One region of the Roseobacter litoralis Och 149 genome, then DNA from elsewhere that is predicted to be linked to it. Evidence: riboswitches for the same ligand, from Rfam matches in the RefSeq annotation. Region 1 holds a riboswitch; the other holds the start of a gene.
The links. A riboswitch is a leader RNA that binds a small molecule or an ion and turns the genes downstream of it on or off. The one in region 1 is predicted to bind glycine.
Positions count from the first base shown of each region.

Region 1 (5,963 bases):
GCCCGATCAGCGACGTCAGCACCTCGTTCTTTGACGCGACCCGGCGCAAATGCTCCAGCACCTCACGTTCCGACATCGCCTTGCCAAAGGCCAATGGCTCTTTCTGGCGGATCGCTGCGGGCAGCGTATCATCCATCAGCGCATCAAGGTTCGCGGCACCCGTCACCTCCAGCATCTGCGTCATTTCCGCAGGGGATGGGCCAATATGGCGCCGGTTGGCAAAATCATAGGGCAGATAGTCTATCGGCGTGAAACTCATGGGGTCATTCTCTTTCTGCTGGCAGGGGTCATGCGCATCGGGTGCAGCAGTTCAGGCGATAAACGCCTGATACCCTGCTTCATCCATGAAATCGTCCATCTGGGATGGGTCGCTGGCTTTCATCTTGAAAAACCATGCCTCTCCCTGCGGGTCTTCATTGACCGCACCGGGATTGTCCGCAAGCGCCGTATTCACCTCAGTAATCTCGCCATCAATCGGGGCCAGAATATCACTGGCCGCCTTGACGCTTTCGATCACAACGACTTCTTCGTCCTTGCTGACGGTTGTGCCCTCTTCGGGCAGTTCCAAAAACACCACATCGCCCAATTGTTCGGCGGCATGTGTCGTAATGCCCACGATGATCTCGTCACCTTCGGGGCGCAACCATTCGTGCTCTTCTGTGAATTTCATAATCTGTTTCCTTTTTTCTAACGTTTAAAACCTGCTGGGACAAACGGCAGGTCAACGACCTCGACGCCCATGCGCTTGCCGCGCACCTCGCCCCAAAGCGCGGTGCCGGTGGTGGCAAAATCGGTATCGACATATCCCATGGCAATCGGCCCCTGCACTGACGGGCCAAAACCGCCCGAGGTGACCGACCCGATCTGCGCGCCCCCTTCGGCGGTAGCAAAAAGCGCCACGCCCTGACGCATGGGCGCGCGTCCTTCGGGGCGCAATCCGACCCGTTTTGTCGCCGGGCCCCCCGCCATTTCGTCAAAAATCGCTTCACTGCCGGGAAAGCCGCCAGCGCGCGCGCCGCCCTGACGCCGCACTTTCTGAATGGCCCAAGACAACCCGGCACCAACCGGACCTGTCGCGGCATCGATATCATTGCCATAAAGGCACAAACCCGCTTCCAGCCGCAGGGAATCCCGCGCCCCAAGTCCGATGGGTGCTACCTCTGCGTCGTTAATAAGCCGCCGCGCCAGAGAGACCGCTTCGTCCGCTTGTACGGAGATTTCAAATCCGTCCTCACCAGTATAGCCAGATCGGGAGGCCCAGACCGCATGTCCGCATAACGACAACTCGCATGAGTCCATGAAGCGCATCGCTTCGGCCCGCTCATCCAGAGACGTGATCACACTGCCCGCCGCCGGACCCTGCAAAGCAATCAAGGCCCGGTCGCTCAACTCGCTCAGGGTGATGTCATCCGGCAAACCCGCGCGCATCAGGGCCAGATCAGCGTCCTTGCAGCCCGCATTTATTACCACGAACAACGAATCGCCGCGACGCGCAAACATCAGATCATCCTCGATGCCGCCTGCCTCATTGGTGAAAAAGCCGTAGCGTTGCCGCCCATCCGCAAGACCGAGCACATCCATCGGGACCAAAACTTCAAAGGCAAGCGCAACCGCTTCCCAGGATGGGCCGGACAATAGGACCTGCCCCATATGGCTGACATCAAAAAGCCCTGCATGGCCGCGCGTGTGCAGATGCTCTTTCATGACCCCCATCGGATATTGAACAGGCATCTCGTACCCTGCAAAAGGCACCATTTTCGCACTCAGCTCTGCATGTAACTCAAAAAGTGGCGTCCGCTTCAGATCTGCCATCCGGTCCCCTTAATCGTCGCCGGTGCTGCATGAAGCAATACAACGGCATTCCGCGCGCAGCTCCGAGACCTGCGCCTGAATGCCCCCTCTGTCTTTTCGCCTGAGATCGTTATCCCTTCGGCGGATGCGTCCTGCGCATCTCTCTCCAGAGTTCTTACACCACGACGGTCCTTTGGCCTGAGAGTTTCCGGGGCGGTTGCTCCTTCGGCACCAGCATTTATGCCAGTTCTCCCGTAGTGGATGGCGTCACGCTATGCCGCCCCATGTGTGTTGGTCAAGTCCCCTTGTGAAGCAGCGATACCCATGATTGACTGTGCGGGGTAACACCAAAGAGACATAGATGAACGACCCCTACTTCTTTGGCTACGGCAGCCTTGTGAACACAAAAAGCCACGACTATCCGAACCCGCAGCCCGCAACACTGCGCGGATGGCGCAGGGCATGGGTTGCAACGCCACGCTACGGTGTTGTTCTGCTGACTGGTGTGCAAGCACCGGGCCATAGTATCGACGGGCTGATCGCCCATGTCCCGGGCGCGGATTGGGCGGCCCTTGATGCGCGCGAGGGCGGGTATGCCCGCCTGCAGGCCTCACGCGATGTTGATCACGAGTTGTCCCATCGCCCCGAAATCGCGGTCTATGCCGTGGCCCCGGAAGATATGACAGACAACAAAAGCCACAGCATTCTGCTCAGCTATCTTGATGTCGTTGTTCAGGGGTTCCACGAGGTTTATGGCGCGTCCGGTGTGCAGCATTTCTTTGACACAACCGACAATTGGCATACACCTATCCTCAATGACCGCGACGACCCGATCTATCCGCGCCACCAGAGACTGACAAGGGCACAAACTGCTTTGGTCGATGAGAATCTTGATCGGCTATCGGCGCAGGTACAAAAGCGACATGAGGCGGCCCTGCCTCCCAAATTCTGAGGGTTTCGCCTCTGCTGCGGCGATTTCCTGAGGCGCACGCGCGATCACACGCCGCGCAAGCCACCATGCAAGCACACCAAAGATCACACCACCCACGGCCTGCCCGACCAAAACGCCCTGCGCTCCGAAAAAGCTGGACCCCAACAGCACCAGAGGGATCATGCCTACAGTATTGCGCCCCCAATTAAGGAAGGTCGAATAGAATGGATGACCCAGATTGTTAAAGGTCGCATTGGCCACGAACAAAACGCCGTTGAAAAAGAACAGCAGCGACAGCGGGCCGCAAAACAAAAAGACAAGATCACGCGTGACCCCCGTTGCCATAAACAGATCCGCAATCGGATCGCGCAGCGCAAACAGCACAGATGACACAACTACGATCACAAGCCCCGTAAACAGCAAGGCAGATGTCAGGCCGGATTGCACACGTTCAAAGTTGCGCGCGCCGTAATTCTGCCCAAGGATCGGCCCGACAGCACCTGATAGTGCGAAGATCACGCCAAACGCCAGCGGGCTGAGACGCCCGACAATCGCCATCCCGGCAACCGCCATCTCGCCGAAATCGGCCATGGCGCGGGTCACAATGGCTTGCCCCACTGGAGTGGCAAGCTGTGTCAGAATCGCGGGAAAGGCAATGGCGGCAATCGGCGGGAGATCCCGCAACAAACCGCGCGGACGCGGCCGCCCGACCCCGCCATAGTGCCGGATAATCGGCATCAGCGCTGTGACCGCAATGACAATGCGCGCCGCAACCGACGCCAATGCTGCACCGGTCAATTCAAGATCGAGGCCAAAGATCAGGATCGGATCCAGCACCGCATTGATCAACCCGCCGTAAATCGTCGCCATCATCGCCCGGCGGGCATCACCATGCGCGCGCAGGATCGCCCCGCCCATCATGCCAATCATCAGGAATGGTAGGCTTGGCACAACAATTCGCAAATACTGCACCGCAAGGTCAGCCGTGCGCCCCTTTGCCCCCAGCAGGTCCACAATCGGGGCAAGGTTCATCCAGACCAGCGCTGCAAATGCGGTGCCGAAGACGACCCCATAGGTCAGCGCGTGGGTCTTGCGCTCTGACGCGAGCGCCGCATCACCTGCACCAAGGGCGCGCGCCACCAGTGCCCCCGCGGCAATCGCCATCCCAATCCCGAAAGACGTGGTAAAAAACAGCACCGTCGCCGCATACCCCACGGCGGCGGCCAGTTCGGCCTTTCCCAACATCGCGATAAAAATCATGTCGATGAAATCAACGGCGAAAATCGCCATTAACCCCACGGATGAAGTCAGGGACATCACCGATATGTGGCGAAACAGGCTCCCCTTGAGAAACTTCGCCTGTGCCTCAGCCATACGCTAAAGGCGAACAGCTCATTCGCGGGCCTTAACGGTTTGCAACAAGGGCATGAGCATCGACATGTCCGGCCCGTGGCTTTGACCGGTCAGAGCTTTGCGCAGCGGCATGAACAACCCGCGCCCTTTACGCCCGGTTTTTTCTTTCACGGCACCGGTCCATGTCCCCCAGGTCGTCGCATCAAAGGCGCCGTCCGGCAAAAGCGCCAGCGCATCGGCGACAAATTCGCGGTCTTCGTCGTCGATCTGCGGTTCTGCACCATCGCGCATCATCACCCACCATGGGGCAATGTCCTTGAGCGTGGTGATATTCTCGCGCGTCACGTCCCAGAACTGTGCGGCCATGTCGTCAGGGACGCCCGCCGCAGATATCTCCTCTGCAACATCCGCCAGAGACAAGCCCGCCAGATAGCGCGCAGTCAGTGGATAAAGGTCGTCGGCATCGAATTTGGTCGGCGCCGAGCCAAAGCGCGATATGTCAAAGCCCTCGATCAGGTCGGCCATGTCGGTGTGCAACTCGACCGGGTCGCTGGAGCCAAGCCGCGCCATCAGGCTGAGCAGTGCAGCAGGTTGAACACCGCTTTCACGCAGATCACGCAGCGCCAGCGTGCCCAGACGTTTGGACAAGGCCTCGCCCTGCGGGCCGGTCAGCAACGAGTGATGCGCAAATGCAGGAACCGTGCCGCCAAGCGCGTTGATGATCTGAATTTGTGTCGCGGTATTGGTTACATGATCCGAACCGCGCACCACATTCGTGACGCCCATCTCCGTGTCATCGACCACCGAAGCCAGCGTGTACAGGATTTGACCATCGCCGCGAATGAGCACCGGGTCGGACACAGAGGCCGCATCAATCGAGATATCCCCCAGAATGCCATCCGCCCATTCGATCCGCTCGCGGTCCAGTTTGAACCGCCACACACCTGCACCACGCTCAGTGCGCAAGGCGTCTTTTTCAGCATCCGACAATGCCAGTGCGGCCCTGTCATAAACGGGCGGCTTGCCCATATTCAGCTGTTTCTTGCGCTTGAGATCCAGTTCGGTCGGTGTTTCGAACGCTTCGTAAAACCGTCCCATGTCCCGCAATTTGTCAGCGGCATCAGCGTATTGGTCAAGGCGCAGCGATTGACGCTCGATGCGATCCCAGTGCAGGCCGAGCCATTCAAGGTCCTGCTTGATCCCGTCTACATATTCTTCTTTCGACCTTTCCGGATCGGTGTCGTCAATCCGCAGGATGAACGTTCCGCCCGCTTTGCGCGCAATCAGGTAATTCATCAAAGCCGTGCGCAGGTTACCGATATGGATGTAGCCTGTGGGCGACGGGGCGAAACGGGTGGTGGTCATTTGCTGTCTCCTGTTGGCGCGGTGTTGTCACAGGGCCATGTATTTGTCCAGCAACCCGGTACAGCGCCTCTGTCAACTTCTACGCGAAATTGTGAAGGTCAATCCATGCGAAAACAATGGCCCCCGCGACATTCTGCCCTATATCTGGGATCAATGACAAAACCGGGAGAACCTTGATGTCGCACACCCCTAAAATTTCACGCCGCGCTGCACTGGCCAGTGCTGCCGCCTTGCCGCTTGCTGCCGCTACGGTCGGGACCAGCTATGCAGCGGCTCCAATCACTGGCGCGCAAATGTCGCCGTTCCAACGGCTCAAGGTCGGCGGGTTTGATGTCACCACGCTGTTGGCCGGCACCGTGCCGCGCGATGATCCGCACAGCATTTTTGGCCTGAACGTGGACAAAGAGACCTTTGACAGCGTCTCCGCCGCTGCAAACCTGCCGACCGACAAGGCGCAGTTTTTCTTTACACCAACCGTGGTGAATACCGGCAGTGAATTGGTGTTGTTTGACACCGGCCTCTC
Region 1 is NC_015730.1:3,609,518-3,615,480, forward strand. Features, by position in the region: gene gcvP (aminomethyl-transferring glycine dehydrogenase) at 1-259, opposite strand, end outside; gene gcvH (glycine cleavage system protein GcvH) at 311-670, opposite strand; gene gcvT (glycine cleavage system aminomethyltransferase GcvT) at 688-1,812, opposite strand; glycine riboswitch at 1,968-2,056, opposite strand; gene RLO149_RS17305 (gamma-glutamylcyclotransferase family protein) at 2,153-2,743, shown strand; gene RLO149_RS17310 (MATE family efflux transporter) at 2,690-4,096, opposite strand; gene gltX (glutamate--tRNA ligase) at 4,115-5,440, opposite strand; gene RLO149_RS17320 (MBL fold metallo-hydrolase) at 5,617-5,963, shown strand, end outside.

Region 2 (5,963 bases), 750 kb from region 1:
AGTGCAAGCCCAGATGCGTCCACCAGAACAGTTGAACGCGGGCGAACTCAGTGCGCGCGCCAATGATCTGATGTCCTCAGGCCAATCTGACGGATTTGATGAAGCGGACGCTATGCTCACGCGGGCGGTTGCGCTCGAACCAAGGAACACGTCAGCTCAGATACAGAAATCTTTCGTGGGTTACCGCAAAGCGATGAGCGGTGCGTGGCCCGTACAGGCAACGCTCGCGGCGGCAATACAACCTGCCATAGACGTCGTCCGGATAGACCCCAAAATGCCGGGTGGCTATGTCATGCTGGCCAGTGTGAACGGCATGATGGGCAAAACGGAAGCCGCGCTTGAAGCCGCGGCGCAAGTTGAACGCTTGAACCCGAATGCTTGGGGCGCACCGCATGGAAGATCCATTGCGTACACATTTGCGGCGCCAGACTGGGCTCGAACGCACGATCCTGAAGCTTTGCACGCGGTCTCGAATGCAGAACGGACATTGGAGCTAGCGCAATCTTCGAAGTTTCGATCTGGACACCTTTTCTTTCTGGGCATTGCTCAGCTGCTGCATGATGCACCAGACCTGCAACCTGGCATTTCCATTTTGGAAAGGTCAGCGGGTGCTGCTGGGTCGAATTGGTGGCCAAGCCTGTTTCTCGCTTTAGCCGAACTGCGGCGGGGCAACAGGCAGGTTGCCCAACAACATATGGCAGCAGCGCACATTCTGTTTCCAGCACTGTCATTGTCCGCCATCGCCGACATTTTCGACAGAAGCCGACTTTGGCCAGTCTGGCAGGTGGAACTGGAGCAATTGCCCGAAATCGGCCTGTTTACCTAGTCGGCTTTTTGACCATTGCACGTAGGTCCAAATCGTCAACAAGCAGCCGTTGGTGCAACCGCAGCGAAAGCCCGTTTTGTCCCGCGACTTGTGAATTCGCGACTCGCGCAGCGAAGGTCGGCTATCGCAAAATTGCGTCTAGCGCCGTGGGTCCGCTTCGGGCTGGCAACGGTCGTCTGGCCGCCCACAATAAGGGCGTGAATAGTGCTTTCAGTTCGAAATCCGGGCGCTGCGCTGCCGCAAGGCGGCTCTGAGCCCATCTTGCAGGTTGCTGCGCCGCAATAGTAATCTCGGCTTGATGATGCAGGAGCTGGCCATTGACGCATAATTTCGAAATCAGAAAAGCAACGCCAAGAGATGAGAACAGCGTTCGATTGTGCGCTGAGGATGCCTATGAACAGTACGTTGCCGCTATCGGCAAGAAACCGGCACCCATGGTGGCAGACTTCGGTTCGCTTATCGCATCCGGTTCAGTCTACGTCGCAGCGGAAACGGATGCGGAGTTGATCGGATTTATAGTATTCTATCAAAAAGATGATCACTTCATGTTGGAAAACGTTGCCGTGCGTTCGAGTGCGGCGGGCAAGGGCGTCGGAAAGCGCTTGATTACCTTTTGCGAGGAAAAAGCAAAGCAAGCCGGTGCAAAGCGGATCAAACTCTACACAAACGAAAAAATGTCAGAAAACCTGTCGATCTATCCTCACCTTGGCTATCAAGAGACTGATCGTAAAACGGAAGACGGTTTCAACCGCGTGTTCTTTGAAAAGTCGCTGTAGGCAACGGCCGCTAAGTCCCGCAGACTGTGAGTTCCTTTAGCCCAGGATTTTACGCATGCAGCGAAAGTCCGGAATGACGGGCCGCACCGCAGCATACGAGCACCTGATCGAGTGGCCGCAATGGGCCGATAACGGTCATTGGAGCTACCCATCAAGGGCGCTAATGGCCCAAATTTAGCGCTGCACCGCCGCAAGGCGGCTGTGAGCCCATAATACCCTATGCTGCACGTCGACTGGAGCTCAGCAATGATCGTTAGTACAGATCGATTATGATTCAGCACAGCTTCAACATTTCTTGAATCAGGGCATCGGCATCTGCTGTGTTCACATCCATATGGGTCACAATACGAAGCCTGTGCTTTCCGACTGCGGTGACCGTCACACCCTCTTGTTTAAGCTTGGACATACACTCCCTGGCAGCCAGCCCGGACTTCCTTAGATCGACAAGCACGATATTCGTTTCAACCGGATGAACGTGTTCCACGATAGGAACATCTGCAACCCTGCGGGCGATGACTTTGGTCAAGTCATGGTCTTCGACCAGTCGGTCCACGTTGTGATCAAGCGCATAGAGGCACATGGACGTCAGCACCCCGGTTTGACGCATCGCTCCGCCCCATCGACGTTTAAAGAGCCAGGCGCGATCGATGAAGTCTTGCGATCCTGCAAGAACCGATCCCACCGGACACCCCAGCCCTTTGGAAAACGCGATCCACGCACTGTCATATCCTTGGGCGTAGACAGACGCGGGGATTCCCGTAGCGACCACGGCATTCAAGAGGCGCGCACCATCCAGATGGGTTGCAAGCCCATGCTCACGCGCAACCTTGGCAACGGTTTTCAACTGTTCGGCAGGCCAGATTGCTCCGCCCGCGAGATTCACGGTCTGCTCGGTACAAAGCAATCGGCTACGCGGCGCGTGCGACGACCGGGGACGGATCGCGGCGGCTACCTGATCCGGCGTCATCATACCGCGAACCGCATCAATCGGTTGGTGCATCACACCAGACAGCGCGGCGGATGCGCCACTTTCGGCAAACAGAATGTGCGAGTCCCGCGTGCAAATCACTTCATCACCGGGATCGCAGTGGACAGCTATCGCGATCTGGTTGCACATGGTGCCCGAGGGCAGAAACATGGCCGCCTCCATGCCCAGCATCTTTGAAACGCGGGCACAAAGTTCATTTGTGGACGGGTCGTCCAAATGCCGTTCGTCGCCAACAGGAGCCTCCAGCATCGCTTCGCGCATGGCGCGGCTGGGTCGGGTCTGTGTATCTGAGTAGAAGTCATGCATGGAAATCTCCGTAGCCAAGCAATTTGACCTTCTATCCCTTGACGCTTGGGACGGGCACAAGCTCTAATACCAAAGAAGACGTATCCAAACAATTTAGACAGTAGAAAACTGCAGCTTTGCACAACGCTCTGCCGACGTTCACCCTCCAAAAATGCTGCACGATGGACGAATGGCAGGTTTTGTGAAGCTGCACCGCAGCGCTCGGCCATGAAGCGAACGGCAGATCTGGGCCGTCCCTGCTGGCGAAAGGCAATCCGTGGGCTCAACATGCTGCAGCCGATCTAATGGCAGCGAAGAGCCCATTTTGCCAAGATTCTGCAGTACGAAGCACTGCTGCCGTCATAGAACAAACACCTGCTTTAGATTTCTTCCTTGATTTTTTCGGCAATTATCTCCGCCGTGGCCGCTGACAATGTCCACCCTAAATGCCCGTGGCCAGTGTTATAATAGACACCGAGACGTTTGCCGCCCTTCACCATTGGCACCATGTTCGGCATCATCGGGCGTAGACCCGCCCACGGCACCGCATGCTCAGTTTCGACATTCGGGAACTTCTGCTCAACCCACTTAACAAGCGGCCGCACCCGATCGTCGCGGATATCCCAGTTGTAGCCATTGAATTCGGCCGTTCCTGCGACCCTGAAACGATCAGGGCCCAACCGACTTGTCACGATCTTAGCTTCGTCATCCAACAGGCTGATCCAAGGGGCTGCCTGCCTGCTCGTTTCATCATTCAAATTAACGGTGATTGAATAACCTTTGACTGGATAAACGTTTACCCGGTCGCCCAGCATTTTGCCAAATTTACGGCTCCCGACGCCAGCACAAATGACCATCCCATCAAACTGGTTGTCGTTCTTGGCGTCTTTCGCGTCCTTCCAGTGCACAACTGGACCCTGCGCGGTATGGGTGATGTGTGTCACATCCGAGTTGAAGTGAAATGCGGCACCTTTCTTTTTGCAGGCCTCTGACAGGCCAGTGCTGTAGCGATGGATGTCGCCTGTCATATCTGATTGCGTAAAGTAGCCGCCGTAAAAATCCCCCTCAAGCGCCGGTTCCAGGGTTTTCATCTCGGAGGGGGACATAGCTTCTCGGTTCAGACCGCCCTCAGTTAAAAGCGCATTCACCTCTGTGGCGTGGTCATATTCCTTTTTGGTGTTGTAGATGTGCAAAATGCCGCGTTCTTCAACATCGAAGGTAAACCCTTCGTTTGCAGCAGTAGATTTCAAAAGTTCGCGCGCTGTTATCGCCATGCGGACCGTGTCGACGGTATTTCGATGGTAATGCGGTATGTTAGCCATAAATTCGGCCATCCAAGAGTATTTGTGCCAGCTGGGTTTGGGATTGACCAACAAAGGGGCACCGCGCACGAGCATCCACTTCATTCCCTTGAACACAGTCGACCACTGGTTCCATACTTCGGCGTTTGAAGCCGACAACTGCCCGCCATTTGCAAAAGATGTATCCATCGCTGCATAGCGGTTCTGGTCAAACACGCTCACATCATAGCCACGGTTTAAAAGCGCATAAGCGGTGGTTACACCGGTAACACCGGCGCCGATAACGGCAATTTTTTTCATCAGGATTAACCCCCAGACAGATCAAGATCAGGTGCAGAAATCCGCACCGCTAATCCCCTCTGTTCGATTACCTGAGAGTTTACGTACGCAGCCTAAGCTTTGCACTTTCTCCGTCGGTGGGTCCGGAATGAACCGGGCCGCTCTCCAGATTGTCTGCTTTCGTACAGTTCATTTGCCTGAGAGTTTCCGGGGGGTTGCTCCTTCGGCGCCAGACTCTCGTCCGGTCTCTCCTGCACAAAGCGTATTGTGACGCTCTTGCCTTAGGGCCGAATCTGCCGTGGATCAAGACAAACTTTGCTCAAAACAAGAGATGTCCGTATCATTTGAATTGATTGCTGACTATGCGGCATTTCTGCCAATAACCATAGTCTCACAGACGTAGAACCTCAGCGCACAGAAGTAGGAAAGTGTATCAAATTCTGACAACCAGACAAACCAATGATCAGACTGTTCCTCGAATGCTCTGGGCTTGGAGCGTTCTATAATGGTCGGTAGAAAAGAACTGCTTCATAAATGGCTCCTCCAAAGACGAAATCGGGGCATTCCAAGCGGACGTCAGCGTTGTCCCGCGTTGTGTGAGTTCGCCCGTTACCTGATTTTGCAGGCGCAGCGAATGTCTCCTTCGAAGGGCCGCGCTGCGGCATCGAGTGCCCTCGGCCGACGGCGGCTTTGGGCCGTCCCTGACGTCGCTGATTCGCCCATAATTTAAACATGCTGCAACCGATCTAATGGCTCCTTCGAGCCCAGAGTTCCGAATGCTGCAGATTGCTCAAATGGCAGCTCTCTCAGCAAGTGGACTTTGCACAGTCCTGAAGGCAGGTTGACTGTAAATGGTGTCAACTTGGTGAACTGATGTGGCTAAGTTCGTAGGCCTTTATCCGTGACGAGGGCTGATTAGCTGACTTAGGGGGTATTCAAAATGGAAATACACGACATTTTTTGGCACGACAGCACAATCAACAAGGTGATTGAGTTGCCCGAAAAGGACGTCATCTTATTTGAAATCGACTACCCGATAAATTGGGAGGAAAATGTATTTGAGATTCATACTCTTACGTTTTCTGGCGTTCATGGATACGAAATCCGTGAAGGACCATTTGTTGGTGCGCCCGCAATTATGGGAGCCACCAAATCGGCATACCTCGAAACTAAGAATGTTCACAAACTTAGGCTAGATACCAATGCGGGATACCGTGTTATTTTGTGCGAAGCACTGTCACTTCGGAAAGGCAAAGCCTATTTGGCGGCAGATGAATAGAAAAAGTAGCAGAATCCGCGAACCCAACCTTAACCGTTCAAAATGAAGGTCCGGTTCAAGCGGTGGTACCGGCCATTGGCGCAGCCGCAGCGAAAGCCCGCTTCGTCCCGCATATCGGTCACTCGACTGGGCTTGCGCGAAGGTCCGCTCTGGCCGGCCCCGCAGTTTTGCGCCATGACCGCTTCGGGCTGGCACCCGTCAACCGACTGAAACTATCAGATGTCGGCTG
Region 2 is NC_015730.1:2,861,245-2,867,207, forward strand. Features, by position in the region: gene RLO149_RS13635 (adenylate/guanylate cyclase domain-containing protein) at 1-826, shown strand, start outside; gene RLO149_RS13640 (GNAT family N-acetyltransferase) at 1,144-1,602, shown strand; gene RLO149_RS13645 (threonine aldolase family protein) at 1,877-2,896, opposite strand; gene RLO149_RS13650 (D-amino acid dehydrogenase) at 3,256-4,476, opposite strand; glycine riboswitch at 4,631-4,719, opposite strand; gene RLO149_RS13655 (hypothetical protein) at 5,396-5,734, shown strand.
Region 2: it holds a riboswitch for glycine, as region 1 does, so the genes downstream of both, RLO149_RS13650 (D-amino acid dehydrogenase) here and gcvT (glycine cleavage system aminomethyltransferase GcvT) in region 1, are expected to answer to the same signal.